One region of the Alteromonas sp. BL110 genome, then DNA from elsewhere that is predicted to be linked to it. Evidence: riboswitches for the same ligand, from Rfam matches in the RefSeq annotation. Region 1 holds a riboswitch; the other holds the start of a gene.
The links. A riboswitch is a leader RNA that binds a small molecule or an ion and turns the genes downstream of it on or off. The one in region 1 is predicted to bind thiamine pyrophosphate.
Positions count from the first base shown of each region.

Region 1 (3,423 bases):
CGTATAGCACCTGCCATTGCTGATTTAACGCAGATGCACTCACGCTTTCTTTATTCAGCAACTGCAGGTTTGATTGCACGGTAAGCTGAGTGGTTAGCACGCAGGCATGAACGTTTAAATCGGCAAGCGTAATGGCGTCGCGGGTTATTCCCGCGCCACCACTCGAGTCAACGCCGCCTACACACCATATCACTGGCAGCCCCGCACAAGGTGGCTGTGAAATGGATGTGTTTTGGTGGCTGTTTGTCATGGCAACTCTACCTTGCTATCTGCACTGTGATAAAGCTGAGCACCCGACTGATTAAACGCATCAGCCATGTCTTTCATGCCTTTTTCTTTCTCAAACTCTTGTTGCTCTGCTTGTTTAGCGACATCGCGCACCTCTTGAGAAATTTTCATGCTGCAAAATTTGGGGCCGCACATAGAGCAAAAGTGCGCAACTTTACCAGACGCCTGAGGCAGGGTTTCATCGTGATAAGCACGAGCAGTGTGGGGGTCGAGGGCTAAATTGAACTGATCTTCCCACCTAAACTCAAAGCGCGCTTTCGACATGGCATTGTCGCGTATTTGCGCGCCGGGGTGGCCTTTCGCTAAGTCGGCAGCATGAGCTGCTATTTTGTAGGTAATAAGCCCCTGCTTAACGTCTTCTTTGTTAGGCAACCCTAAATGCTCTTTAGGGGTTACGTAGCAAAGCATTGCGCAACCGAACCAACCAATCATGGCGGCGCCAATGCCTGATGTGAAGTGATCGTAGCCAGGTGCAATGTCTGTAGTAAGTGGGCCGAGCGTGTAGAACGGCGCTTCGTGACAGTGCGTAAGCTGCTCTTCCATGTTCTCTTTAATCATGTGCATTGGTACATGCCCTGGGCCTTCAATCATTACTTGAACATCGTATTCCCAGGCAATTTTAGTTAGCTCACCCAGGGTACGTAACTCAGAGAACTGCGCATCGTCGTTAGCATCAGCCACGCTGCCGGGGCGCAAGCCATCACCAAGTGACAGCGCCACATCGTACTTGGCGCAAATTTCACAAATCTCGCGAAAGTGTTCGTATAAGAAGCTTTGCTGGTGGTGGCTTAAACACCACTTTGCCATTATCGAACCGCCCCGCGATACAATGCCAGTTACCCGTTTTGCGGTAAGGTGAACGTATTCAAGCAACACGCCTGCGTGAATGGTAAAGTAATCCACACCTTGTTCAGCTTGCTCGATAAGCGTGTCTTTAAACATTTCCCAAGTTAAGTCTTCGGCTACACCGTTTACTTTTTCTAGCGCTTGATAAATGGGCACGGTACCAAGAGGAACTGGGCTGTTACGTAGCAGCCACTCGCGAGTTTCGTGAATATTTCTGCCGGTAGACAAGTCCATGATGGTGTCGGCGCCCCAGCGCGTAGACCACACTAGCTTTTCTACTTCTTCTTCTATTGATGACGTTACTGCAGAATTACCAATATTCGCGTTTATTTTCACCAGGAAGTTACGGCCGATAATCATTGGCTCTAGTTCGGGGTGATTGATGTTACATGGAATGATGGCACGGCCTGCGGCTACTTCTTGGCGTACAAATTCAGGCGTAATGGTGTCGGGTAAATTCGCACCAAAGTGCTCGCCTTTGTGCTGTTGCGTAAGCTCGGCATCTTTAATGGCTTGGCGGCCCATGTTTTCACGAATGGCAATGTACTCCATTTCAGGGGTAATAATGCCTTGTCTTGCGTAGTGAAGCTGGGTTACGTTTTTGCCTGCTTTTGCCTTTAGTGGTTTGCGGCTTCGAATAAAGCGAAAATCTTCGGTAAAAATGTCGTTTTCTCGCTCTTTCGCGAAGCTTGATGAAACGCCTTCTAATTCGACAGTATCGCTGCGTTCTTCAATCCACTTTTGTCTAAGTGGTGCTAAACCCGTGTGTACATCTATGTTTTCTTGCGGGTCGCCGTAGGGCCCTGAAGTGTCATACACCGGAATCGGTGGGTTGGGCTCTAAGATAGGGTTTTCTTCGGTGCCACCGACTAAGCTGTCGTGCTGGTGGATAAGGCGCATGGCCACGCGAATGTCGTCGCGGCTACCACACTCGTAGTGGCGTGTTGAATTTGGGTAAGCTTCGCCCGCTAGTTCATTTATGAATTGCTGAGCTTGTTGGCGTTGTTCGCGTCTGTTCGACATAGCATTTTACCTTGTAAAAATAGGTTCTAAAAATGCTTGTCAGGAGTGAAGGAGAATACAGTGTGTAAGTGTTAAGAGGAGTAAACCTCTACTGTAGTAAGGTTGAAAGTAAAGATGCTAAGAATGAGCCCGTTACCTTTTACTGTTGTTTGCTCTTAAGGTCTGGAGCAATTTACTTTGAGTTGCAAATGGCATCGTTGGAATTTGATGCTTTATCTCAAAATTAACGCTTAGTGCCCGTTATAAAAGTGCCAAGCAAACCACTAAAATTCTAACCTTGCTTCACAATGCCAAACTGTTGCTTAACATCGTACACATTGTATTTTCTTGTTCCCTTCGCAGGTACTAGCCTGATCAGGTTCTACGGATCCCACTTTCGCGGTCTCAGCTTACTGGATTAACAGTGAAGCACTCCGACAAGTTGTTTGTTTCAATTCGGGCTGTTTTTTGCTGAAGCAGCCCGAATTGAGAATTCCTTTTTACTATAGCTTCAACTTTAGTTGAAATACAAGTACTACCAGAAAGCTAAACGAATATTCATTTAGCTAGCTAGTTGTTGACCTTCTTTGTAAAGCTGAAGGGCGGTGGCTGTGTCATGCTTGCGCTCACTAATGGCAGATAGCAGCAATAAATCTTCTTTACGCGACTGCATTTTAGTGGCTTTAAGCAAAGCTTTCTCAGCTAACACATCATCGCCAGAGTTAAACGCCACTTGGCCTAGCGTGGAATAAAGCTCAACGTTTTCTTCGTCCTGTTTTATCCAGCTTTCAAGTAAACGTAATGATGGCGATGCATCTGGAATATTAAGCTGTGTGAACAACGGGAATAGGGCGCTGTTCGGTCCACGTTTTTGCCATTCAACTAACAAATCCTGAGCGTCGGCATGCATGCCTTGGTCAAGTAGCTGTTGAACGTAAGCGGCGCGATAAGCGTCGTCGTGACGCAGCTTACGGGGCAGGGTGTCCCAATACGATTTAAGCTCAACGGCACCTTGCTTACTGGCAATTTCTGCAAACTTACCCTTAGCAATACGCTGGCTCCACGCGGTGTAGTCAGCTTTAGGCAAGGCTTTACGCCAGCCTGATAAATTCTCTTGAAGCACCTGCCACTTACCTAGCTTGGCAAGAATTTGTGCTTTCAATTGCACAACTTGCTTGTTCTCACGGTCTTGTTCGTCTAGCTCGTTAAGCTTTTCTAACGCCGCATCAAACTTTTCTTCAGCTACATCAATGCGTGCATGCATTACTGTTGCGGCTACTTTTGCTT
Region 1 covers NZ_CP031967.1:1,594,080-1,597,502, reverse strand. The annotation lists gene thiE (thiamine phosphate synthase) at 1-250, opposite strand, end outside; gene thiC (phosphomethylpyrimidine synthase ThiC) at 247-2,157, opposite strand; TPP riboswitch at 2,472-2,583, opposite strand; gene D1814_RS06950 (heme biosynthesis HemY N-terminal domain-containing protein) at 2,699-3,423, opposite strand, start outside.

Region 2 (3,423 bases), 1.1 Mb from region 1:
CAAAATCACTTACCTGCGTATCTGTCCTGTCCATGTAGAAAATCGCAGCTCGAGCAATAAGATCAGGCGTTAGCAACGGGCCCTTTACACCCACTTCATAGTTCCAGTTGTATTCTTCGTCAAAGAATCGCTGATTATCGTTTACTCGGCTGTCGGGATTAAAGCCAGCGCCTTTAAAACCGCGTGAAATGCTGCCGTAGTAGAAGTGATCGCCTTGCGTATATTGAAGCGCTACTTTTCCGCCAACCATGGTGGTGTCAAACGCGCGTGTAAGTTGGTTGTTATCGGCGTAATCGAAGTCATAGTTTTCTACTCTCAACCCAGCTACAAGCACTAAGTTGTCCTTCAAACGGCTTTCTGTTTGAGCGTAGATGGCGGTTGTCGTTGGCGTATATTCACTGGCAAAGTCGCTATCAAGGTATGTATACTGACGCAGCAGCTTTTCTTCTGTGTTTTTATAAAATACGCCTAAGGTCCAATCTGTCATACCGTCGAAAAGTGCTGCACTGTCAGACGACACAAAACGCAACTCACCGGTTTGGGTTTCAACATCACGGTAGTACGCATCGAAAGAAGTGTAACCCCACGGGTGAAAGCCAGTGAACGTCCAATCTTCATCGTAGCCATACGCAATGTTATGAGAGGCATGAGTGGCAATAAGTATGAAGTCTCCCGCGGCTGTGCTCGTTGTTGAGCGCGCGCTTACTGCGTGAGTTTGGTGTTCGTCAAAGCCCGGCTCATCAGACAGTGTTTTGTTGTCGTTATCAAGCGAGAACGCATCGTATCCGTTGTCAATATCGTACCAGCGGTAGGTAAGTGCAAGCGTGGTTCTCTCGTCTACGCTGCCTTCTACAGCAAAGCGCACAGCAGTTTCATCGATATTATTGGTGTCACTTCTATCTAAAAAAGTGTTTTCTACAAAGCCATCGCTACGGTTATGCACAAGTGCAACGCGGTATCCCCAATCGGAATTGATATCGTCGCCCGTTGCCCCTTCAATACGATAACTTTCTTTGTTACCAATTCGTGCTTCTACGTAGTCTGGCGCATCGCTGCCTACGTTGTTACTAGAAAGCTTAACAGCTCCGGCGAGTGCGCCTGTGCCGTAAAGCGTAGCCTGGGGCCCGCGATAAACTTCTAACTGCTTAGTATCAAAGATAATGCCTGCTGCGGCAAGGCCTGAAAAATCAAATTCATCGACAATAAAGCTCACAGAAGGGTTGATTGGTTCAGCAAACTGACTACGCTCACCAATACCGCGAATTTGCACAAAGCGGCCACGAGATGCACCTGCTGCAAAATTAACATTTGGAATGCTGTTCAACACACTGTCAATATGGCTTGGCTGCCTACTGCGAAGACGCTCTTGGTCTAAAATAGTCGCACTAGCACTTAGCTGGTCAAGTGTTGTTTGTCGAAAATCACCAGATACAACGACTCGTTCAATATCAGAAGGCGTGTTTTTTGACGTGTTGTTCACTGCAGATTCTTGTGCATAGGCAGCAACAGAACTTGCTAGCAATGATAGTGTGAAAAGTGTTTTATACATGGGATCTCTTGTTCTTATTGAAGAAAAAAGATCCGGGTCTAACGGCAGGTGATAAGGCTATGCTGTGAACCATCCCTACGCCGGTATTATCCGGATCAGGTTTAAGGGTTCCCACTTATGTGGATCTCAGACCGAAAACGGACACCCCTTGGTATAGCGTTGGGCTACTCAAATAGTAACCTCAACATCTGCGACGGAGTCTACCAGTTCAATACACGCCGTCAAGCAGATAAGACATTAAGCTAAGGTCATAATTTTTATATGATATAAGGCACTCAGAGCCCAAGGCTATTCAGCGTTAATATTCATATTAAGACGACGTACTTCATCATCAGTCTGTGCTTTCAAACCTTCTAACGTTTTGCCGTGTGCCGTTGGTTGACGAGTATCTGGGTCAACCTTTACGAAAACAATGTCATCTGCAAAGCAGATAGTCTTTTTAGTGGCCTTATTGCGCACTAGACAACTTACGGTGATAGATGACCGGCCTACCGCCTTGGTTTCCAGACCAAACTCTACAATATCACCTTGCATCGCCGGCGATTCAAAACTAATTTCGCCAATATGCTTGGTCACTAAACAGTTGGTCTCTAACTGACAGATTGCCCAAATGGCAGCCTCTTCGTCTATCCATTCTAACGCGCGGCCACCGAACAAAGAATTGGCGTAATTAAGATCATTTGGCATAACTAAACGCCGGGAAAGAAAGCGCATTCGAATTCCTCACAATAAATCGCTACTATAGCGCAAGATTATACCGAAAAAACTGATTCATGGCGCTAAATCAATTACGCGAATGGCTTCTCGCTCCCTACTCCGAAAATAGCGGTGAGAATAGCTGCAAAAACGGCTCACACCTATCAGACATAAATTACCCAATTCACCGAAGAATGCTGGTAATTTCTGGTAGTGATGCTTATTGTCAAGCCGCATTATCCATTATTACAACTTTAGCTGATGAAATTGCATCTTTGAGCGTAGCGACCTTTACTAGTACTGAGCTAAAGGGAAAACGACGGAAAAAAGTGCTAGGCAGCGAGTACGATATTGCGACATTGGACTGTAGGGATTCTTTTAAGCCCGGCGATGCAATGGCAGTGGCAGGCATAGTAAAACGCCATGGGTGCTTAATACTTATCTGCCCTGAGTTTAAACAGTGGAGCAGTAGTGCTTCAGTCTCTTTTCTATCAGAAGGCTTTACAATCACCCATAGCCGATACGTGGCACGCTTTATTGAATGCCTGCGTACAAATGCTGACATAGCAATACTTAGCGAATCTACAGCTAGGCTTCCGGATTTAACAACCTATCGAGTGGAGGAACCTTCATTAGAAAGGGCTTATAGAGGTTCCCTATTTAAATCCAAAGAGCAAGAAAACGCATACGGCCATTTGTATCAGTCTTACTCATTAAATAAGTTGAACGCCTTGGTCACTGCTCCAAGGGGAAGAGGTAAATCTTCTTTGTTAGGTATATTTATTGATAGCGTAATAAGAAAAGGGAAAAACGTTTTGCTTACTAGTGAACAGCGTGAAAACGTTGCTAACGTAATGTCTCAACTTCACCGATTCGATGACGCCGAGAAAACAGTCAGTCAGTTTCATGACACCGACTCTGAAAATCAGGAGCAGCGATCCGCTGGCGAACGAAGAACGTCCTTAGGCTCTGTGAAATGGGTACCACCTGACAGCGAACTGCTTTACAGTGCAGATAATACGACTTATGACCTGGTTGTGATCGATGAAGCCGCTTCAATGCCCCTCCCAGCCATAAACCGTATAATAGCGAATAACACTCAGTGGATTTTGAGCACAACGCTGCAAGGCTATGAAGGTTCGGGAAACGGCTTTATTCATAAACTCATTCCCAATTTG
Region 2 covers NZ_CP031967.1:533,603-537,025, forward strand. The annotation lists gene D1814_RS02385 (TonB-dependent receptor) at 1-1,549, opposite strand, end outside; TPP riboswitch at 1,605-1,708, opposite strand; gene D1814_RS02390 (acyl-CoA thioesterase) at 1,838-2,263, opposite strand; gene D1814_RS02395 (GNAT family N-acetyltransferase) at 2,323-3,423, shown strand, end outside.
Region 2: linked by a shared signal. The riboswitch ahead of D1814_RS02385 (TonB-dependent receptor) and the one ahead of thiC (phosphomethylpyrimidine synthase ThiC) in region 1 are both predicted to bind thiamine pyrophosphate.